Regions from separate parts of the Sodalis sp. RH24 genome, predicted to be linked through region 2. Evidence: predicted binding sites of a transcription regulator. Region 2 holds the regulator's gene; each other region holds the start of a gene.
What was found. The regulator PurR, encoded in region 2, represses purine synthesis genes. The targets are predictions, from matches to a motif close to CANGCAAACGTTTGCNTG.

Region 1: the regulator PurR is predicted to act here: its motif matches at 1,530-1,547, upstream of ACL2XG_RS00070 (NCS2 family permease).
Region 3: the regulator PurR is predicted to act here: its motif matches at 1,610-1,627, upstream of ACL2XG_RS04835 (L-serine ammonia-lyase).

The regions. Positions count from the first base shown of each region.
Region 1 is NZ_CP178729.1:14,505-22,448, forward strand. Features, by position in the region: gene ACL2XG_RS00070 (NCS2 family permease) at 104-1,399, opposite strand; gene ACL2XG_RS00075 (substrate-binding domain-containing protein) at 1,886-2,911, shown strand; gene ACL2XG_RS00080 (sugar ABC transporter ATP-binding protein) at 3,011-4,513, shown strand; gene ACL2XG_RS00085 (ABC transporter permease) at 4,549-5,550, shown strand; gene ACL2XG_RS00090 (sugar-binding transcriptional regulator) at 5,587-6,582, shown strand; gene ACL2XG_RS00095 (glycerol-3-phosphate dehydrogenase/oxidase) at 6,576-7,944, shown strand, end outside.
Region 2 is NZ_CP178729.1:741,202-749,145, reverse strand. Features, by position in the region: gene ACL2XG_RS03365 (DUF1289 domain-containing protein) at 341-586, opposite strand; gene gloA (lactoylglutathione lyase) at 812-1,219, shown strand; gene rnt (ribonuclease T) at 1,339-2,004, shown strand; gene ACL2XG_RS03350 (Grx4 family monothiol glutaredoxin) at 2,078-2,425, opposite strand; gene ACL2XG_RS03345 (NlpC/P60 family protein) at 2,837-3,730, shown strand; gene ACL2XG_RS03340 (YnhF family membrane protein) at 3,794-3,883, opposite strand; gene purR (HTH-type transcriptional repressor PurR) at 4,121-5,137, shown strand; gene cfa (cyclopropane fatty acyl phospholipid synthase) at 5,583-6,734, shown strand; gene ACL2XG_RS03325 (riboflavin synthase subunit alpha) at 6,988-7,629, opposite strand; gene ACL2XG_RS03320 (MATE family efflux transporter) at 7,835-7,944, shown strand, end outside.
Region 3 is NZ_CP178729.1:1,079,586-1,087,529, forward strand. Features, by position in the region: gene pabB (aminodeoxychorismate synthase component 1) at 1-779, shown strand, start outside; gene ACL2XG_RS04830 (CoA pyrophosphatase) at 776-1,354, shown strand; gene ACL2XG_RS04835 (L-serine ammonia-lyase) at 1,827-3,191, shown strand; gene ACL2XG_RS04840 (TerC family protein) at 3,799-5,349, opposite strand; gene manX (PTS mannose transporter subunit IIAB) at 5,990-6,955, shown strand; gene ACL2XG_RS04850 (PTS mannose/fructose/sorbose transporter subunit IIC) at 7,045-7,848, shown strand; gene ACL2XG_RS04855 (PTS mannose transporter subunit IID) at 7,861-7,944, shown strand, end outside.

The DNA of each region.
Region 1 (7,944 bases), 730 kb from region 2:
GCGCCGAACCGGCAACGGCGGCGAAATAATGCCCAGGCGGGCCGAATCACGGCAAAAAAATACCCCGCGGGCGGGCGCCGGCGGGGTAGAGGGAAGACGATAATTAGGCGCTGAGCCAGCCCAGCTTAATCACAAACAGAATTGACAGCACGATCAGCGCCGCGTTCAGGTCGCGGGTGCGTCCGGCCAGCAGTTTTACCACCGTCCAGGTGATAAAGCCGAAGGCGATGCCGTTGGCGATAGAGTAGGTCAGCGGCATGGTCAGCGCGGTGACGGTGACGGGCGCCGCGACGGTGATGTCCTTCCAGTCGATTTCCGCCAGGCCCGAGGTCATCAGCACCGCGATAAACAGCAGGGCGGGCGCGGTGGCGAACGCCGGCACGCTGGAGGCCAGCGGCGCGAAGAACAGGCTGAGCAGAAACAGGATGCCCACCACGATAGCGGTCAGGCCGGTACGGCCGCCGGCGCTGACGCCCGCTGCCGACTCGATATAACTGGTGGTGGTGGAGGTGCCGAGCAGCGAACCGAACAGCGCGGCGGCGCTGTCGGCGATGAGCGCTTTGCCCATGCGCGGGATATTGCCCGCCTCGTCGGTCAGGCCGGCGCGTTTGGTTACGCCTATCAGGGTGCCGGAGTTATCGAACACGTCCACGAAGAGGAACGCGAACACCACGCTTACCAGGGAAATATTCAGCGCGCCGCGAATATCAAGCTGCAAAAAGGTCGGCGCAATGGACGGCGGCATGGAGATCACGCCGAAAAATTGGCTGTAACCCATGGCGATGGACAGGAACGTCACCGCCAGGATGCCGATCAGTACCGCGCCGGGCACCCGGCGGGCTTCCAGCACTACAATCAGCACAAACCCCAACATGGCGAACAGCGGACCCGCTTTGCCTAAATCGCCCAGGCCCACCAGGGTGGCCGGATTGGCGACCACGATGCCGGCGCCTTCAAGGGCGATAATGGCCAGGAATAACCCAATCCCGGCGGCAATGCCCGAGCGCAGCGGCAACGGAATGCTGGTGATGATCCACTCGCGGATCTTGAAAATCGACAGCGCGAAGAAAATCAGCGCCGATAAAAACACCGCTCCCAGCGCAATCTGCCAGGTATAACCCATATGTAAAACCACGGTATAGGTAAAGAACGCATTTAGCCCCATGCCCGGCGCCAGCGCGATCGGGTAGTTGGCGATAAAGCCCATCAGCGCCGAACCGATGGCGGCGGCCAGACAGGTGGCGACAAACACCGAGCCTTTATCCATACCGGTGGCGCTCAGGATCGACGGGTTAACAAACAGAATATATGCCATTGCCAAAAAGGTGGTCAGCCCGGCCAGAATTTCGGTTCGTACGTTGGTACGATGGGCCTTTAATTGAAATAGTTTTTCTAACATGGGAGTTTTCTCATTGAAGTTGTCTGCACAGCCAAAGCAATCGCTATGCCACTATTGCAACCGCATGCCAAAGGCGGCAATGGGTGAAGCAGGCGCATTATATAGGTAATTCTAAATTTGCCGCAGCAAAAACGTAATCGGTTGCGCGGACGGCAGCACCATAAGCGTGCCGTCGCCTCACCATTAAGGTGCGTGGGCGCCTTTATGGTGCGCGGCGCGGCCGCTCCGGTGTGGCGCCAGGGTCGCGGCCACCCTCGGCAGACTTGCGTGACATCACATTTCCACACGTCTTTTTGACCTCTCTCACGCTTCACGCATCAGAAATCAACCCTTTCTTGAACATTTTTTTCACATTATCTATACATAGCGGTGTAATTTATTTCTTTCTTATGAAATAAATTACAGCGATTCCCGGGCTCGTGGTTCCGTTGTTGTTTCGCCGTCGCGGCTGAGCCAGGCCAACCCATCGTTTTCCGGGGAAATACCATGATAAAACACCTGCTTGCGTTGACCCTTTTTCTTGCCGCCCTGGTCGGCGGCGCCCAGGCTGCGGCTGACGACGGCCCCCAGTTTCGCTGCAAGCCGGGCGAAACCTATTATATGAATGTGATGGTCACCGGCGTGGAGTATTGGTTTCCGGTGTATGAGATGTTCAAACAGGCGGCGCACCAGCTGGGCTGTAAAACGGTGTATGGCGGCACGCCGGCGTATGACGTCAACCAGCAGTTGGCCAGCTTTGAACAGGTACTGGCGCAAAAACCGGCCGGCATTTTTTTGCATCCGATGAACCCCGATCCCTTTATCGAGCCGATTAACCGGGCGGCGGAGGCCGGCATCCCGGTGGTGACCTTTGCCGCCGATTCGCCCAACAGCAAACGCGTCGCGTATATTACCTCCGATAACTTTCGCGAAGGCCGCGCCGCCGCCGACCTGATGGGCAAAGCCATTAACGGCAAAGGGGAGTACGCGGTGCTGGAAAATCCCGGCCAGGACAATCACGACCGGCGGGTCAGCGCCTTTATCGACGAAATGAAAACCCATTACCCGGATATCAAACTGGTGGGCCGCGCGGCGACCAATCAGGATCCATCGAAAGCCTACAACGCCGTACTGTCTATCCTGCAGGCGCATCCCAACCTGTCGGTGCTGTTTATGCCGGAAGCCAGTTCCGCCATCGGCGCCGCCCAGGCGGTGGTGGAAAACGGCGGTAAGGTTAAGGTGATAACGGTGGACGTGAACGCCAAGGTGCTGGATATGATCAAGGCGGGCCAGGTGTTCGCCGCCATCGATCCCAACCAGGGGGTGCAGGGCTATATGGGATTTATGACGCTGTTCCTGGCGGCGCATCCTGACCTGATCGATCCGATGAATGATGCCAAACGCACCGGCGCCAACCCCTTTTCCTTCCCCTTGCTGGATAACGGCTATGCCGTGGTCACCAAAGATAACGCCGATGATTTCCGCTGGGACGGCTATTTGAAACGCCGGGGCACCAAAGGAATTAATGAGTAGGGTACCCGCCACGCCGGCGCGTGGCGCGCCGGTTGTCTGCGACGCGTTCACGCGCGGGAAGTTCGCCATGTCATTACATTTAACCTTGAGGGAGAGGCCATGTCAGCACCCCTAGCTTTACGGCTCAGCGGCATCAGCAAATCCTTTGGCCCCATCAAGGCATTGGATAACGTCGAGTTTGCCCTGGCGGCCGGGGAAATCCACGCCCTGGCGGGAGAAAACGGCGCGGGAAAATCCACCCTGATGAATATCATCGACGGCATCATCAAACCCGATGCCGGACGCATCTGGGTGAATGAGCGGCCGGTTGCGATCCACTCTCCCGCCGACGCCCAGCGGCTGGGCATCGGTCTGGTTCACCAGGAAATCGCCCTGTGCCCTGATATTTCCATTTATGAAAATATTTATATGGCCCATATCAACGGGTCGGGAAAGTCCTGGATCAACCATGGCGCATTGCGCCGCCAGGCCCAGGCGGTGATGGACAGGCTGGCGCCGATCCCGGTAACCGCCCGTGTCGGCAGCCTGCCCTTATCGCAGCAGCAGCTGGTGGAAATCGCCAAGGCGCTGACGCTTGACTGCCGCATTCTGATTCTGGACGAACCGACCGCGGCGCTGACCGAGCCCGAGGCGCAGCGGCTGTTCGCCATCGTTCGCCAACTGCGCACGCAGGGCATGGCGGTGATTTACATCAGCCACCGCATGGCCGAAATCTTCTCGCTGTGCCAGCGGGTCACCATTATGCGCGACGGCCGGACTGTGGGCTGTGAAAACCTCGACGCGCTGACGCCGGACCAGGTGATTACCCGGCTGGTGGGGCGCGAACTGACCCGCCTGTACCCGCCCAAGCGCGCGGACTGCCGGCATCTGGCGCCGGTGCTGGCGGTCGAGGGGCTCTCCGACGATCGGCGGTTCTTCGATATTTCCTTCCAGCTGCGGCCAGGGGAAATCCTGGGCATCGGCGGCCTGATGGGGTCCGGGCGCACCGAAATCGCCCAGGCTATTTGCGCCATCGATGCCCTCAAGCGCGGCACGGTGTCGGTAAACGGCGGGGCGGTTCGGCTGCGCCATTATGCCGATGCCGTGCGCCTGGGCATGGCTTATCTGTCGGAAGACCGCAAGGCGGCGGGATTGTTTGTCGATATGCCTATCGATTGGAATATTTCATCGCTGGATATCGCCGCCGTCTGCGGCCGCTATGGCCTGCTCAGCCGGGACGCCGAACGGCGGCAGGCGGAGAGGCTGGGGCGGGAGGTGTGGCTGAAAAAAGGCCGGCCCGGCGATCCGGTGTCTTCGCTTTCAGGCGGTAACCAGCAAAAGGTGGCGCTGGCCAAAGTGCTGTCGGTCAAGCCCGCCATTTTGTTTCTCGATGAACCGACGCGCGGGGTGGATATCAGCGCCAAGGCGGAAATTTACCAGATTTTGCATCTGCTGGCGGAAAGCGGGGTGGCGCTGGTGGTGATTTCATCCGAACTGCCGGAATTAATCGGGCTGTGCGATCGGGTGCTGGTGGTGCATGAGGGCCGTATCGGCGGCGAGGTCGCGGGCAATATGCTGACGGAAGAGAATATCATGCGTCTCGCCGCCGGCGCGGCGGCTTAACGACAGGGTAGCGCGGTAACGTAAGAGGTAACGCCATGACCATTAACACGTTTTTATTATCGGCAAAAGGCGTCAAAGCGCCCCTGCGCTGGTTCGGCGCGGTTTTCCGGCAGCGGGAAGTGGGCCTGACGGTAATCATCATGCTGATTTTCATGATTATGAGCTTCACGTCGCCCTATTTTCTGACCTGGGCCAATATGAAGGCGATGCTGCTGTCGTTTTCCATCGAGGGTATCGTGGTGGTGGGCATGACCATCCTGCTGATTGTCGGCGGCATCGATTTGTCCGTGGGGTCGGTGGTTTGCCTGTCGATGGTGGTGGCGGGGCAGTTGTTCCTGTCGGGGCTCGACCCCTGGACGGCAAGCCTGGCCGGCATCGCCGCGGCGGCGCTGGTGGGCCTGCTGATGGGACTGACCGTCACGCGGATCGGGCTGAGCCATTTTATCGCCTCGCTGGCCGCCATGGTTATCGTGCGCGGGCTGTGCATGATTATCACCCAGGGCACGCCGCTGTCGCTGTTTACCCTGCCCGCCACGTTTAAGTTTGTCGGCCAGGGCACGGTATCGGGCGTTCCGTTTGTGATTATCCTGTTCTTTATCCTGGTGGTGGCGTTCGATTTCCTGCTGCGCAAGGCCGCGGCGTTCCGCAAGGTGTTTTATACCGGCAGCAATGAGCGGGCCGCGGCGTATTCCGGTATCCGCGTGAATAAAATCAAGCTGCTGGTGACGGTGCTGACCTCCACCCTGGCGGGTCTTGCCGGCATTATCTATATGGCGCGCCTGGGTTCCGCGACCCCGACCTTTGGCGTGGGCATGGAGCTGAACGTGATAGCAGCGGCGGTGATCGGCGGCGCCAGCCTGAAGGGCGGCACCGGCTCTATCCTCGGCGCGGTGTTGGGCGTGGCCCTGCTGTCCATCGTCACCAGTTCGTTAATCCTGATCAATGTCTCGGTTTACTGGCAGGATTTGATTAAAGGCCTGATATTGCTGGCGGCGGTGTCAATGGATCATATTATGAATAAATACCGCAGCGCCTGATCGTTTCTCTACTTCGCGATTCCGGGAGTGATGTTAATGGATAATTTTATCGAGCCGCCGTCGTTTACCCTGACGCGCCAGATCTACCGGGTACTGGTGATGTATTACCTGGACGGTAAAAAGCAGTCGGAGATAGCGGAACACACCCATTTATCGGTGGCCACCGTTAACCGGATGATCCGCCAGGGCAGGGACACAGGCATGGTGGAGATTACCATCCGCTCGCCGTTTCTTTCCGCCCATCAGCTGGAGCGGGATCTGGCGCGCATCGGCGGGCTGCAGGACGTGGTGGTGGCGCCCAATGTGACAGGCGGCGACGACGCCGATTTGCACGTGGTGGGCGCGGCGGCGGCGGATTTCCTGCTCAGCCGCGTCAAGGACGGCGATACCATTGCCCTCACCGGCGGCAAGGGCGTCAGCGCCATGGTGGACGCCCTGTCCACGCCGCGCCGGTTTCGCGTCGACGTGGTGCCCGCCCTGGGCTGCGTGCAGGGCAAACACTATACCGACGTCAACCATGTGGCGTCCGAACTGGCGGCCAAACTTGGCGGCAAGGCGTATCAAATCCACGCGCCGCTCTTTGCCGATACGCCTGCGCAGCGGCAAATGCTGATGGAGGTCAGCCAGGTGCATCAGGTGTTGCAGCAGGCGCGCGAAGCCGATATCGCCATCGTCGGCCTGGGATCGATCCATGCCTCCAGCTCCAGTTATTATGATTTAAACCCATCGGTGCGGCATGCTCAAGCCAGCGTCGAGACCAGCGGGGCGCGCAGCGAGGTGCTGGCGCATCTGCTGGACGCGCAGGGACAGCCCGCCTGTTTTGCCGATAACCAGCGGCTGGTGAGCCTGACCCTGGAAGAACTGCGGCATATTCCCTTTTCGTTTGCCGTGGCGGCGGGCAGCGATAAAATCGAACCGGCCAGCAGCGTGCTGCGCGGACGCTATCTCAAGGGCATCGTCACCGATGAATCCACCGCCGCGGGCATTATCGAACTGTCGTCGCCGGATCCTCAACAGGAGGCAGCATGTTAAACAGCACGAATTCCACGGAAGACCCGCAGGCGGCGACCCTGTCCGACCGCGCCGGGCGCCTGGCCGAGCTGCGCCGCCGCCGCGCGACGCCGGTGCTGATCGTCGGCGGCGGCATTAACGGCATCAGTACCTTCCGCGAACTGGCGCTGCAGGGCATTCCCGCCATTCTGGTGGAGCAGGGGGACTGGTGCCAGGCGGCCAGCGGAGCGCTGTCGCGCATGATCCACGGTGGGCTGCGTTATCTTGAGACCGGTGAGTTTGCCCTGGTCAAGGAATCGGTGGTCGAGCGCGACCGGCTGCTGAAAAACGCCCCGCACTATGTAATGCCGCTGCGCACCACTGTGCCCATTGATTCCTACTGTTCCGGATTGGTGAACGCCGGCAAGCGCTTTGTCGGCCTGACCGAGCGGCCGTCGCGCCGGGGGGCCATGGTGATCAAGGCCGGCCTTTCGCTCTACGATCTGTATACGCGCGCGCAGGGCGCCATGCCACGCCATCGGCTGACGGGCGGCGGCGAAACCCGTCGCCAATGGCCGGAATTCAACGATTGGGTCAAATGCAGCGCCACCTATTATGACGCCTGGATCAACTATCCGGAGCGGCTGGGGATCGAACTTATCGAGGACAGCGAACGGGCCAATCCGCAGGCGCTGGCGATCAATTATCTTAGCCTGGCGGGCATGGACGACGGGGTGGTGACCCTGCGCGACGGCCAGAGCGGCGAAACCTTTACCCTGGCGCCGGAACTGGTGATCAACGCCACCGGCGCCTGGATTGACCGGCTTAACGGGGTGCTGAGCCCCGCGGCCCCGGCGCCGCGGCTTATCGGCGGCACCAAGGGGTCGCATCTTATCGTGCGCAACGCCCGGCTGCTGGCGGCGTTAAACGGCGGCATGGTGTATTACGAAAACCAGGAGGGGCGGGTATGCATTCTGTTTCCCTACTTCGGCAATGTACTGGTCGGGTCCACGGATATCCGCACCGACGATCCGGACGACGTGATTTGCGCGGAGGATGAAAAGCGCTATATCCTCGACTCGCTGCGCTTTGTCTTTCCGCGTATCGCCATCGCCGACGAGGAGATCCTGTATACCTTTTGCGGCATCCGTCCCCTGCCGGTGAGCGATACCACCGTGAACGGCCGCATTTCCCGCAATCACTCCCTTAAGGTCATTCCCCCGGCGCCCGGGCGGCCGTTTACCACCCTGTGCCTGGTGGGCGGAAAGTGGACCACTTTCCGCGCCTTCGGCGCCCAGGCGGCGGATCTGGCGCTGCGCCACCTGGGCGAGCGGCGCCGGGTGACGACGGAAGACCTGGCCATCGGCGGCGGCCGGGATTTACCCGGCCAGGCGGAGCGACCGG
Region 2 (7,944 bases):
TCCGCTTAGTATAGGGTAAGCGTTGGAAACCTCATATAATCCGTCCCTGGCACTGGTTGCCCAGGCATTCTCACATCAACGCCTATAGTATGCCAAGCGGATTATTCATGACTGTATCACTATTATTGTCATTCATCGTGATTTATTGTTAATTTAAGTTAAATGAAGACATAACAAATATCATTATGTCATGTATTCGGTCTAATAATGTAATAACAATATATAAATAACAAGTTATTAGCGTGCATATTAATAATTAACTATGAGTGCCGGGGTTGTGATAATCGCCATCCCGACGTTCAAGATACTCAGTGGAATAAGGTTGCACGCCTGCGGGGTGTTAAAAAAGCGAGGGCTGTTCCGGACCTGCGGGTTCTGCGGGCGTGCTCTTGCCGGCCCGCAGCTGGCGCAGGTAGCGTTGATGACATAGCCGCAGCACTTCGCGCTTTTGGCCGTCGTTCATCGTGATCCAGTCGAAACGTTCCTGGCGGGAGCGCAGGCAGCCACGGCAAAAGCCACGGTCATCGGATTGGCAGACGCCGCGGCAAGGACTGGTTATGATGAAAAACTCAAGCTGTTCCGGCACGTGCCCTCCTGTTTAACTTTTATTGAAGACGTTATTTCACCGGCTGGCAAGCTTATGACGGCAAAAATCGCTTGCCCGGGGGAAATCGCGCGGTTCTCCGGCCGCCAGGGCAAGCAAGGCAGGAGTATTTCTCCTCCACCGCGCCGAAGGTCTGGGATATACTGTTAAACCACGATCTCACCAAAGGCGATGGATAAACCGTCGTCATTGTCTATAGAGGATATCATGCGCCTGCTTCATACCATGCTCCGCGTTACCGATTTACAGCAATCAATTGATTTTTATACAAAAATACTGGGAATGCGCCTACTGCGCACCAGCGAAAATACGGAGTACAAATACACCCTGGCCTTTGTCGGCTACACCGAGGAGACGGAAGGCGCGGTGATTGAATTGACCTATAACTGGGGCGTCGATAGCTACGAGCTGGGCACCGCCTATGGCCATATCGCGCTCGGGGTTGACGATGTGGCCGCTACCTGCGACCGCATTCGCCAGGCCGGCGGCAAGGTGACCCGCGAAGCGGGACCGGTCAAGGGCGGCACGACGGTTATCGCTTTTATCGAAGATCCCGATGGTTATAAAATCGAGCTGATTGAACAAAAACATGCCGGCAAGGGCCTGGGCAAATAAAGTACCAGCCCGGCCCCGCCAAATCCGCTATCCTGGGGAGAAGGGAGCGGATTCGCCATGCATCCGGCGCTAAAATTTGCCATAATGCGGGCTGTTTTCCTTAAAAATTAAGAACAGGCATGGCTGAACTTGATGATGTAAATACCCTTCGCGGCCGTTTTCGCGGCTTTTATCCAGTGGTAATCGATATTGAATCCGCGGGCTTTAACGCCGCAACCGACGCCTTGCTCGAAATCGCCGCCGTCACCCTCAACATGGACGATGAAGGCTGGCTGGTCACCGACCAATGCCTGCATTTCCATGTCGAGCCTTTTCCCGGCGCGCAACTGCAGCCGGAAGCCCTGGCCTTTAACGGTATCGACCCGACCAACCCGCTGCGCGGCGCGGTGAGCGAGTACGAGGCGCTGCATGAAATTTTCAAAATGGTGCGCAAAGGCATTAAGGATCGGGGCTGCAACCGCGCGATTATCGTCGCGCACAATGCCGGGTTCGACCACGGATTTCTTATGGCGGCGGCCGGACGGGCGGCATTAAAGCGTAATCCTTTCCATCCGTTTGCCACCTTCGACACCGCTGCTCTCAGCGGGCTGGTGCTGGGCCAGACGGTGTTGGCCAAAGCCTGCGCGGCCGGAGGCATCGAATTTGACGCCGGCCAGGCGCATTCCGCGCTCTATGACACCGAACGCACCGCTGAATTATTTTGTGAGCTGGTTAATCGCTGGAAACGTCTCGGCGGCTGGCCTGTTCCCCCCGTCGGCGAGCCTGCCGCCGGCGAGCACGCCTAGCCGATGCTTGCGTCCGGCGGTTAAAAACCCCCGCCGCAAGGGGCGGGGGTTATCCGCAGGCGTCCCGGAGAACTCAGGAAGGGGTCTGGTTTTCCTGGGAGTTGTATTTTACCGCGGTCTCTTTGATCAACGGTTGCAACTCGCCGTGCTGATACATTTCGATAATGATATCGCAGCCGCCGACCAGTTCGCCGTCCACCCACAGCTGTGGGAAGGTCGGCCAGTTGGCGAATTTCGGCAACTCGGCGCGAATATCGGGATTTTGCAGGACATCCACATACGCGAAACGCTCACCACAGGCGGAAAGCGCCTGTACTGCCTGTGCGGAAAAACCGCAGCCGGGCAATTTTGGCGAGCCTTTCATATAAAGAAGAATCGGGTTCTCAGCTATCTGCTGCTGAATTTTTTCAATCGTCGTCATTGTCTCGCTTCCTCAAGCCAGCATCTGGCCTTATCTGCACTGTGCGGGATTACACGCAGTCTCTTCATTTTAGCCACTACCGGCTAAACAAATAAACGTTTTTTTGCCGGCCCGCGCGGTAAAGGCGCGTCAATTCACTCCCGGCCCGCCCACGTAGGACAGGCAATACTATCACTGTAGCGGCTTTTACCCCCTGCCGCCGAACAAAACGGGCTGAAACATTCGGTGCACACCCTCAAAATATGTTGAATAAAGCGCCGCTGAACGCTGTTAAATGCAGCAAAATCGAACTTATTCACGTTTATACACAATAAGTAGTGAATTGATGATGCAATGACGAGGTAAATAGCTTAAATTCCTGTGAGGTGTTGATAACCCCCTATTTTGGGCCACATAAGGATAGCGTTTATCATGCGTTTATGCTTTACGCTTTTTGTGTTGCTTTTTACCCAGTTGTTTTTGAACCTGGCACATGCCGCGCCGAGCGCCGGCGTCAATGCCGATCAGCGCAAATTCCAGGCAGCGGCGGCAAAAACCGGTGACCGGCGCAAACGCAAACCGGTAAAAATAGCCAAGAAAAGCAAACCTGTCGCCAGCGCGCCCGCCGTCAGTGAAAAAGCCAGCATTAAAAAATCGCCGGAACCGGCGCATGAAAAAGCCGGCGTGAAACGGCCTTTGGAACCCGCGGTGGTGAAAACCGGCGCGAAGAAAAGCAAAACCTCCCCTCTTGCCAAGGCATCAAAAACCACGGCGACGAAAAAAATAGCCTCCTTCACTCCGCCGAAAAAAGGCTATAAAAAAGGTTACGGCCGGCACCGGATGATAAAAGATCAGGCGGCGGTAGAACTGGTGGCCAACGATCAGCCGATAAAGATGAGCGAGAGCCATAAGAAACGCTACCAGACCGCCAAGCTTACCGCCATGAATAAACTCCTCTCCCAAATGGGCAAGCCTTACCGTTGGGGCGGCATGTCGCCTAATACCGGCTTTGACTGCAGCGGCCTGATTTATTATGCCTACAAGGATGTGGTACGCATCCATATGCCGCGCACCGCCAACGAAATGTACCACCTGCGCGACGCAGCGCCGGTTAAGAAAGACGAGTTGGAAAGCGGCGACCTGGTCTTTTTCCATATTTCCAATCGCGGCGCGGCGGATCACGTCGGCGTCTATCTTGGCAATGGTCGCTTTATCCAGTCGCCCCGCACCGGCAGCGATATCCGTATCAGCTATCTGAGTGAGGATTATTGGCAGGATCATTACGTGGGCGCCCGCCGGGTGGTCACGCCGAAAAATATCCGCTGAAGGCGCGCCGGAAAAAAAAGAGGAGCCAAGGCTCCTCTTTTTTATATCTGAACCGAGAGGGTGTCAGTTCATGACGGCGGTAAAGCTGAAGACAATAATCACCAGCAGCGAGAACACCGTGGTCAGTAACGACATTTTTAAATCGCTGTCCATTCTATCTCCTTAACGTAAACCAGGGCGCCGGCCTTATCCACCGGCCCGCAGAGCAGTTATCGTCAGTTTGCCATAACAGCGATGAAAAAGCTTGCTCCCAACCTGTAGCCGCCACATTTAACACTTTCACTTTGGCGCGGGATGAACGAAAATTAACGGTTAATTCCACAGCGTCGGAAAGTGCTTGCGCCTTCGACAGACATTATTCCAGCCAGGGCGTACGGGAGTATCAAAGGCATGGCAACCATTAAAGATGTGGCAAAACGCGCTAATGTATCGACAACCACCGTTTCGCATGTGATCAATAAAACCCGTTTTGTTGCGCAAGACACTCAAATTGCCGTGCTGGACGCCATTAAACAACTGCATTATTCACCCAGCGCCGTGGCGCGCAGCCTGAAGGTCAATCGCACCAAGTCCATCGGCCTGCTCGCCAGCACCAGCGAGGCGCCCTATTTCGCCGAAATTATCGAGGCGATTGAGCACCATTGCTTTGCTCGCGGTTATACCCTGATATTGTGCAATTCGCACAATGATCTCGAAAAACAGCGCGCCTATCTGGCGATGCTGGCGCAAAAGCGCGTCGACGGCCTGCTGGTGATGTGCGCCGAGTATCCCGAAACGCTGCTGGATATGCTTGAGGAATATCAGCATATCCCCATGGTGGTCATGGATTGGGGTGAGGCCCGCCGTGATTTTACCGACACCATTATCGATAACGCCTTTGCCGGCGGTTATATGGCGACGCAATATTTGCTTAAACGCGGCCATCGCGCCATCGGCGCCATTCCCGGACAGCTGGCGCGCAACACCGGCGGCGGCCGCCACCGCGGCTATCTGCATGCCATGGCGGAGGCCGGCATCCCGTTAAACGACCGCTGGATTGTGCAAGGCAATTTCGAGCCTGAATCCGGCTACCTGGCGATGAAACAAATCCTGGCGCAAACGCCGCGTCCCACCGCGGTCTTCTGCGGCGGCGACATTATGGCCATGGGCGCACTGTGCGCCATTAATGAAATGGGCCTGAGCGTACCCGAGGATATTTCTATCATCGGCTACGACAACGTGCGCAATTCGTGCTTTTTCAGCCCGGCGCTGACCACCATCCATCAGCCTAAAGAGGATTTGGGCGAGGCGGCGCTTACCATGCTGCTCGATAGGATTACCAGCAAACGCGAGAACGCCAAAACCATCGAAGTCCATCCGTCGCTGATTGAACGCCGTTCGGTCGCAGACGGTCCCTTCCCCGCTTAAGGCCACGCGCCAGGCCCGGGCAACGGGCTGGCGCCTCCAGGGTCTGTTGCTATGTAAAGCGCCGTCCGCCTCGGACACAAGATTTTTCATATAATGATCTCTGTGCAAAGAGTTATTGTTTCAGCGAGAAATCATTAAGTTATAATGGGAAATACATTAGCGCGTTAGCTATTGTCTAAATTAAAATGCAGGCTTATACTCAATATCGTTAACAATTATAACGAGTTGTCTAATAAATTTGTATAAAAGTATGTCGTGTTTTCCAACATGACATCACCCTTTTATAAAGCGCCCGGCTAAGTCGCAGTCTAAGGTTTACTTTATATTCCTCTGTTGATGGTGATACTTCAGACACCACGGATAACCGTGGATTCTTATAAAGCCCGCAGGCATGGTGAGTGCTTTTCCTGACGGGGCACTGCAGAAGAAAGGTGATGGAGAAGCTATGAGTTCCTCGTGCGTTGAAGACCTGAGCTTTCATGATAATGATTGGTACCGTATCGTCCATGAATTGCTCTCTGAAGCCGGTATTGAACTCAATGGTTCAAGACCATTTGATATCCGAATCAAGAATCCGGGATTTTTTAAGCGCGTATTGCAGGATGGATCTTTGGGATTGGGCGAGAGTTACATGGATGGCTGGTGGGAGTGTGAGCGGCTGGACATTTTTTTCCAGCGTGTTCTCAGGGCGGGTCTGGAGAATAAACTTCCGCATCATTTAAAAGATACCTTACGCATTGCCGCCGCCCGGCTGATGAACCTCCAGTCGCGAAAGCGGGCCTGGATCGTGGGCAAAGAACATTACGATTTGGGTAACGATCTGTTTGAAAAGATGCTCGATCCCTATATGCAATATTCCTGCGGCTACTGGAAACAGGCGACCACCCTCGAGGAAGCCCAGCAGGATAAGCTGAAGATGATTTGCGAAAAACTGCAGCTGCGACCCGGCCTGACGCTGCTGGACGTGGGCTGCGGCTGGGGCGGGCTTGCCGCCTACGCGGCCAGGAATTATGGCGTATCGGTACAGGGCGTCACTATCTCTGCCGAGCAGCAAAAGCTGGCGCAAACGCGCTGCGAGGGACTGGATGTCACCATTTTGCTGCAGGACTATCGCGATCTGGATATGCAATTTGACCGTATTGTTTCAGTCGGCATGTTCGAACACGTAGGCCCCAAGAATTACGCCACCTATTTCGACGTTATCGATCGCAACCTGAAACGCGACGGTCTGTTCCTGCTGCACACCATCGGCTCGAATATCACCGATATGAATGTCGACCCGTGGATAAATAAGTATATTTTTCCTAACGGCTGCCTGCCGTCGGTACAGCAGATTGCCCATGCCAGCGAAAAGCATTTTGTTATGGAAGACTGGCATAACTTCGGCTCTGATTACGACAAAACGCTCATGGCCTGGTATGAACGTTTTGTCGCCGCCTGGCCGGCGCTGTCCAACAAATACTCCGACCGTTTTTACCGTATGTTCAGTTATTACCTGAATGCCTGCGCGGGGGCATTCCGCGCGCGCAATATCCATTTATGGCAGGTATTATTCAGCCCGGAAGGCGTGGATGGCGGTATTCGCGTACCCCGTTAATACCATGGCACGCCAGGCCCTTTAACACCGCACTCAAGACAGGCGTGGTAAAGGGAGAGCGCGCCGATGGGGGCGATGCGGCCATCTCCTGGCCGCCAGAGTGGCCCATGGCACGCCAGGCCCTTTAACACCGCACTCAAGACAGGCGTGTTAAAGGGAGAGCGCGCCGATGGGGTCGAAGCGGCCATCTCCTGGCCGCCAGAGTGCCCCATGGCACGCTAGGCCCGCCAACACCGCACTCAAGACAAGCGTGTTAAAGGGTATTTAACGTCGCGGCAATCGCCGCTTCCCGCTGCGCCAGCACACGCTCCACCGTATCCACCACCGCCTGGGTCTGGGGATCGATTTCAATATTGATCCGCTGCCCCAGCCTTTTTTTACCCAACGTGGTGCGCATCAGGGTTTCCGGTATTAAATGCACGCAAAATTTATCGGCCGCCACCTCGCCGATAGTCAGGCTGATGCCGTCGATGCCGATATATCCTTTATACAGGACATATTTCATCAGCGCTTTGTCCGGCATTCTGAACCAAATCTGCCGATTATTTTCCGACGTCACGATTTTCACAATCTCGGCAGTGCACATGATATGCCCGGACATCACATGTCCGCCGATCTCGGCGTTAAAGGTGGCGGCGCGTTCTACGTTCACCTCATCCCCCACCTGCAGATCGCCCAGATTGGTCACCCGCAGCGTCTCTTTCATCAAATCAAACGCCACCACGTCGCCGTTAATGCCGCTCACCGTCAGGCAACAGCCGTTGTGCGCCACGGAGGCGCCCTCCTCCAGACCGGACAACATCGCCGCCGGCAGGGAAACGAAATGCGTGCGAAAATTCGCTTTTTCTTCAATTGCCACAATGGGCGCGGTGCCCTGAACAATACCCGTAAACATAACCTTGGCCTCTGTAAACCACCGCTGGAATCAGTCAGGCTAGTGTGCACGATTTCCCCAGGAAATCCAAATCCGCCGCCGCACGGATTTGTGTCGTCCCGCACTGGTATAACCGGACAAATGCTTTACACTATGCCGCAGATTTTTAACCTTTATGTTAACTTTCGCCTGCTTATTCCATACACATAAAACCATAGGTGCCTACGTGCAGAAGTACTTCCTGGAAGCGCGTACATTAATGTCCCTGGCCATACCGGTTATTTTCGCGCAAATAGCCCAAACGTCGATGGGCGTGGTCGATACCATCATGTCCGG
Region 3 (7,944 bases), 340 kb from region 2:
GCATCCAGGAACATCTTTTGGCGGGTGATTGTTACCAGGTCTGTCTGGCACAACGCTTCAGCGCGGCGTTCGCGGGCGATGAATGGCAGGCGTTCCGTCATCTGCTGGAGCATAACGCCGCGCCGTTTTCCGCTTTTTTGCGCCTGCCCGGCCAGGCGGTGCTGAGCCTGTCGCCGGAGCGGTTCCTGCGGGTAAACGCGGGACAGATCCAAACGCGGCCCATCAAGGGCACGCTGCCGCGCCTGGCGGATGCGGAGCAAGATCGGCTGCAAGGGCAAAAACTGGCGGCATCGCCAAAAGACCGGGCGGAAAACCTGATGATCGTGGATTTGCTGCGCAACGATATCGGACGGGTCGCCGTCCCCGGCAGCGTCCGGGTGCCGGAGCTGTTTAAAATCGAGGCCTTTCCGGCAGTCCATCATATGGTCAGCACCATTACCGCGCGGCTGCCCCCCCATCGCACGCCGTGCGATCTGGTGCGCGCCTGTTTTCCCGGCGGGTCCATCACCGGCGCCCCCAAAATCAAGGCCATGACGTTAATCGACCAGCTCGAACCGCAGCGCCGTAATGCCTGGTGCGGCAGCATCGGCTACCTGAGCCGCTGCGCCACCCTGGACACCAATATCGCCATCCGCACGCTGCTCACGGAACAAGGGCGCATCTATTGCTGGGCGGGCGGCGGCATCGTCGCCGACAGTTGCGAGGAAGCGGAATACCAGGAAACCCTGGACAAGGTCGCCAAGATACTGCCGCTGCTGCTGGAGCTTAATCGCCCATGAACAGCACTGACCACACCCTGACGCTTACGGATTTCATCACCCGTTTCCAACTGCAGTTGCCGCAGCCCAGCGAGCCGGCGCGCAACCAGCGCCGGGCGGCGGTATTGATACCCATCATCTGCCATCACCAGCCGACGGTGCTGTTGACGCGCCGATCGGCGACACTGCGCAAGCATGCCGGCCAGGTAGCCTTCCCCGGCGGGGCGGCGGATAAGGAAGACGCGTCCTTAATCGCCACCGCGCTGCGCGAGGCCCATGAAGAAGTGGCCATCCCGGCCTCGTCGGTCAGGGTCCTGGGGCAACTGCCCCCGGTGGACAGCAGCAGCGGTTTCCAGGTCACGCCCATCGTCGGCCTGCTGGCGGCCGGCACCCGTTTCCGGGCCAGCCGCGACGAGGTGGCGGACATGTTTGAAATGCCCCTGCACCAGGCGTTATCCCTGGCCAGCTATACTCCCCTGCAAATACAGCGCCGCGCCAAAAACCTGCAGGTTTATTTTTCCTGGTATCAAAGCCATATGGTCTGGGGCATGACCGCGCAGATTTTGTATCGGCTGGGCCAACACATCCATCTTTAACGCACGTCCCTTCGTTCCCGGCCGCCGGTTGGGCCGCCGCTATCCCTACCAACCCGCGCCATGATGGTCATCGCGTCCCGGCAATAAAAGACTTCCCAACGCGATGAAAACCGTTACAATCTCCTATCTTTGCCATATTTGCGAAATATAACTCCATATTAATAATTAAACATAGTCATTTATATAGGTTGTATATCTCATTATTTCTGACGACAAAAAACCGTCTCCGGCACGCACGTGAAAGGAGATGATCCACGGGCAACGGCTTGCTTTCAGATTAGCCATAACCAGCATGACGCCAGGCCGCCCCGGGGTAGAGGACCGCTTCGTATCGGTCGTCAAACGCAAAGGAAGCGCTTTTTTGGATTAGTTTTTATCATGCGAAAGCGCAAGCCTAACCCGGCATGAGTCATTACAATTAACTGCATTACCCACGGGTATGCGTATTTTATCAGTTCTGAGGAGAGTCAACGTGATAAGCGTTTTCGATATGTTTAAAATCGGCATCGGCCCGTCCAGTTCCCATACCGTGGGTCCAATGAAAGCCGGTAAACAGTTCGTGGACGATCTCGTCGATAAACGGCTGCTCAATGATGTCACGCGCATCGCCGTGGATGTTTACGGCTCGTTATCGCTGACGGGCAAGGGACACCATACCGACATCGCCATTATCCTGGGCTTGGCGGGCAACCGTCCCGATACGGTGGATATCGACGCCGCGCCGGCCTTTATCCGCGACGTTGAGCAACGCCAGCGCCTGATGCTGGCCGGCGGGCCGCACGAAGTGGATTTTCCCCGCGAAGGCGGCATGGTATTCCACGGTTCCTACCTGTCATTGCATGAAAACGCCATGCGCATTCACGCCTTCGCCGGCGAACAGGTCATCTACAGCCAGACGTATTATTCCGTCGGCGGCGGTTTTATCGTTGATGAGGCCCATTTCGGCCAGCCGGTTATCGACCAGATCGCCGTGCCCCACCCTTTCGCCAGCGCCCAGCAGCTGCTCGACCAGTGCAAACAGACCGGTCTGTCGCTGTCGGGGCTGGTGATGCTTAATGAACTGGCGCTGCATAGCCGCGCCGATATCGGCAATTACTTCGCCGATATTTGGCAGACCATGCGCGCCTGCATCGATCGCGGGCTGAATACCGAAGGCGTATTGCCCGGCCCGCTGCGGGTGCCCAGGCGCGCATCGGCGCTCAGGCGCATGCTGGTCTCCACGGATAAGCTCTCCAGCGATCCGATGGTGGCGATTGACTGGGTGAATATGTTCGCGCTGGCGGTCAATGAAGAAAACGCCGCCGGCGGAAGGGTGGTCACCGCGCCGACCAACGGCGCCTGCGGCATCGTGCCGGCGGTGCTGGCTTATTACGATCATTTTATCGATCCGGTCACGCCCGAGGTCTACCTGCGTTATTTCCTGGCCTGCGGCGCCATCGGCATTCTTTATAAGCTGAACGCCTCCATTTCCGGCGCCGAGGTCGGCTGCCAGGGTGAAGTGGGCGTCGCCTGCTCCATGGCGGCGGCGGGACTGACGGAATTGATGGGCGGCAGTCCCGAGCAGGTCTGCGTGGCGGCGGAAATCGGCATGGAACATAATCTGGGGCTGACCTGCGATCCGGTGGCCGGCCAGGTACAGGTCCCCTGCATCGAACGCAACGCCATCGCTTCGGTCAAGGCCATCAACGCCTCGCGCATGGCGCTGCGGCGCACCAGCGCGCCGCGGGTGTCGCTGGATAAGGTGATTGAAACCATGTACGAAACCGGCAAGGACATGAACGCCAAATACCGCGAAACCTCGCGCGGCGGCCTGGCCATCAAGGTCCAGTGCGATTGATCGCATCACCCACACCCTGCTGGCCCGCTAACGCGGAACGTAAAGCAGACGTGTTCAAGGAAAAACGTGCCAATGAGGTCGAATCGGGCATGGTCTTTTCGCCCGACCGAGCACCCCATAGCATGTAGGCCCGCCAACGCCGGACTCAAGGCAGACGTGTTCAAGGGAGAGCGTGCCGATGGGGTCGAATCGGGCGTGGTTTTCCCGCCCGACCGAGGCCCCATGGCATGCTAGGCCCGCCAACGCCGGACTCAAGGCAGACGTGTTCAAGGGAGAGCGTGCCAATGGGGTCGAATCGGGCGTGGTTTTCCCGCCCGACCGAGGCCCCATGGCATGCCAGGCCCGCCAACGCCGGACTCAAGGCAGACGTGTTCAAGGGAGAGCGTGCCAATGGGGTCGAATCGGGCGTGGTTTTCCCGCCCGACCGAGGCCCCATGGCATGCCAGGCCCGCCAACGCCGGACTCAAGGCAGACGTGTTAAAGGGAGAGCGTGCCAATGGGGTTGAATCGGGCGTGGTTTTCCCGCCCGACCGAGGCCCCATGGCATGCTAGGCCCGCCAACACCGGATTCAAGGCAGACGTGTTCAAGGGAGAGCGGGTCACGTGTTTACTGTTCCTCTTCCTCCACCGGCGGCGCTATCCGTTCGATACGCACCAGCTCGATACGGTATTCCAGCATCTGCAAAATCGTAAACCGCCACTGGCCCAGCTCGATAACCTCACCCACCACCGGCAGTTGATCCCGCTCGGCCAGCAGCAATCCCGCCAGTGAAGCGACATTCTCGTGACCGCGGGTGAGTTCATTATCGTCCAACGCCTGACCCAAAGCGTGCAAATCAGTACCACCCTTTACCAGCCAGGCGTCCTCCTGCGCCACAATATCCGGCGTTTCGTCCTCATCCGGAAACTCGCCGGCAATGGCTTCCAGCACATCCAGCGGCGTTACCAGCCCCTGGATCACGCCAAATTCATTCGACACCACCACCAGGCTACCCCGCGCCCGGCGCAATACCCCCAGCAGGTTCAGCACATCCAGGGTTTCCGGCACCACGATGGCCGGATTCTGCGCGGCATACTCCTGCACATCTTCGCCTTTATCCAACGCCACCATCAGGTCCTTGGCGCGGACCACGCCGATCAACTGGTCCAGCTCGCCGTCGCACACGGGAAACATACTGTGCGGCGTGGCCAAAAGCGTAGCGCGCAGCTCCTCCACCGGACGCCGGCAATCCACCCAGGAGATTTCGTTGCGCGGCGTCATCACGCTGCGCAACGAACGCGACGCCAGGGACAGCACGCCGGTAATCATATAACGCTCCTCGTCGGCAAACTCCGCCTTAGGTTCGTTTGGCATCTCCTGCGCCCCCTCCTCGCGCAGCCTGGGCCCGCCCATCAAACGTAAAATGGCTTCGGCGGTGCGCTGGCGAATCGGCCCGCGTGCCTGGTTTTTAACAAAATTGCGCCGGGCTATCTGATTAAACAGCTCAATAAGCACCGAGAAACCGATGGCCGCGTACAAATAACCTTTGGGGATGTGGAAGCCAAAGCCCTCGGCTATCAGGCTCAGGCCTATCATCAGCAAAAAACTCAGGCACAGCACCACGACGGTGGGATGGGCATTTACAAAACGGGTCAAGGCCTTGGACGCCAGCAGCATAATGCCCATGGCGATAACCACGGCGGTCATCATCACCGGCAGGTTGTTGACCATACCGACCGCGGTGATCACCGCATCCAGGGAAAATACCGCGTCCAGGATAACAATTTGCACCACCACCGCCCAGAAACTGGCGTAACCGCGGTTGGCGTCATGCTGCACATCCTGGTTCTCCAGCCGTTCATGCAGCTCAGTGGTGGCTTTGAACAGTAAAAACAATCCGCCCAGCAGCAAAATCAGATCCCGGCCTGAAAAGCTGAACATGCCCACGCTCAGCAACGGTCTGGTCAGCGTAACCATCCACGAGATCAACGACAGCAGCCCCAAACGCATCAGCAACGCCAGCGCCAGGCCGATAACCCGGGCTTTGTCCCGCTTTTTCGGCGCGACCTTCTCGGCCAGGATAGCGATAAATACCAGGTTATCGATACCCAGCACAATTTCCAGCAGTATCAACGTCAGCAGACCCACCCACAGCGTCGGGTCCATTAAGAATTCCATTGGGCGCTCCAGATCGACAGTCCATTAAAACGGCGCAATAAAACACCGCGGCAGCACGCGTGGGCAAGCGGCGTCATGTCCGCAAAGACCGTAGAACGCGCGGCGTTTTCCCACAGAGAGGACACAGGGATGACGGGTTGGATTCCCGGCGGTGCGGGAAGGTGCGACCCGCGGCTGGCGCAACATGCCGGCGGAGCCTGGACGGGTAAAGGAGAAAACCATACATCAGGGGTGACGTTTTTTCGGTGACAGTCCATAGGGGGGGCTGTGGCCCATCGCTCCTTATCGATAAGTAAGACATTCAACTCTATCAGGTAACTTTGCGGACGCATAAAACTATTTTTGTCTGCAAGTTGTCATGCATGTCTTCTACACTGATTTGTGAGCTCATTGTTTTCCTCATGCACAAATAACTGAGCGCCGTCACAATTTTTATTTTTTTACACACTAAAATAAATCGCGTTTAACCGCTATTGATTCACATCTTCACATGAATCGTTTCAACACACACAGCGGACATCAAACAGGGTGGCGAATAAAAATACCCTGGCTAAGAAGTTAAAACCGCCCGTGCTCACTGGTAGCAAACACGCCAGGCGGTCTGACTGCTTAACCCAATTAGTTAACAGAGGAGGTATCAGTGAGTATTGCTATCATAATTGGCACTCACGGGTCAGCAGCCGAGCAGTTGCTTAAAACGGCTGAAATGATATTGGGCGCGCAAGAAAACGTCGCCTGGATAGATTTTGTTCCCGGGGAGAATGCTGAAACACTGATTGAAAAATATACCGCGCGCCTTGCGCAACTTGATACCCAGGAAGGTGTGTTATTTCTGGTTGATACCTGGGGTGGCAGCCCGTTCAACGCCGCCAGCCGCATTGTGGTCGATAAGGAGAATTACGAAGTCGTCACCGGCGTTAATATTCCCATGTTGGCGGAAACCTTTATGGCGCGTGATGACAAGCCGGGTTTTGCCGCGCTGGTGAACATCGCCGTCGAAACCGGACGCGCCGGCGTCAAGGCCCTCAAAGCGCCCGAACCGCAGACGGCGGCCACCCCCGCGCCGGTTGCCGCGCCAACCCCTGCCGCCAAACCGCATCCCAATGCCGGCGGTCATATGACCATCGGTCTGGCGCGCATCGATGATCGTCTGATCCATGGCCAGGTCGCCACCCGCTGGACCAAGGAAACCAACGTTAAACGCATTATCGTGGTCAGCGATGAAGTTGCCGCCGATACCGTGCGCAAAACGTTATTGACCCAGGTCGCTCCTCCAGGCGTCACCGCGCATGTGGTGGACGTGGACAAGGCCATCCGCGTTTACAACAACCCGGCTTATGCCAAGGATCGCGTGATGTTGTTGTTTACCAACCCCACCGACGTTGAGCGCGTCGTGGAAGGCGGCGTCAAAATCACCACGGTAAATATCGGCGGCATGGCGTTTCGCCAGGGTAAAACCCAGGTTAACAATGCCGTATCGGTTGATGAGAAAGATATCGCCGCGTTTCGTAAGTTAAACGATCGGGGAATTGAGCTTGAAGTGCGTAAGGTCTCATCGGATTCGCCGCTGAAGATGATGGATTTGATAAATAAACTCGGTAAATAAATTCGCCGGAAAAACTAACACCTACGAGCGTATCACTTTCCTGAAAAAAAGATTTACCGCTCTCTTACGTTTGTCAGAGGAGAAGTACAATGGAGATCACCACGCTTCAGATTGTGCTGATTTTTATAGTGGCCTGTATCGCAGGCATGGGTTCAATACTCGATGAGTTTCAGTTCCACCGTCCGCTGGTGGCATGTACGTTAATCGGCCTCGTGCTGGGTGATATGAAGACCGGTATCATCATCGGCGGTACGCTGGAGATGATTGCCCTGGGTTGGATGAACATCGGTGCCGCCGTGGCGCCCGATGCCGCGCTGGCCTCCATTATTTCCACCATCCTGGTCATTGCCGGCAATCAAAGCGTGGGTGCCGGCATCGCGCTGGCTATCCCGCTGGCTGCCGCCGGCCAGGTACTGACCATTATCGTACGTACCATTACCGTGGCCTTCCAGCATGCCGCTGACAAAGCCGCGGAAAACGGCAACCTCAGCGCCCTGAGCTGGATCCACGTCGGCGCGTTGCTGTTGCAGGCCATGCGTATCGCCATTCCGGCCGTGATCGTCGGTGTTTCCGTCGGTACCGACGCCGTCCACGCCATGCTCAGTTCCATCCCGGAAGTCGTGACCAACGGCCTGAACATCGCCGGCGGCATGATCGTGGTAGTAGGTTACGCGATGGTCATCAACATGATGCGTGCCGGCTACCTGATGCCTTTCTTCTATCTTGGTTTCGTCACCGCGGCTTTCACCAACTTCAACCTGGTTTCCCTGGGTGTGATTGGCGTGGTCATGGCTGTCCTGTATATCCAGTTGAGTCCGAAATATAACCAGACCAACGGCGGAAACGGCGGCGGCGCCAGGGGCGTTAACGATCTTGATAATGAACTTGATTAATAGGTGAGCGAAATGGTCGATATAACAACTGCTCCAAAGAAACTGACTCCCGGCGATGTGCGTGCTGTCTTTATTCGCTCGAACCTTTTCCAGGGA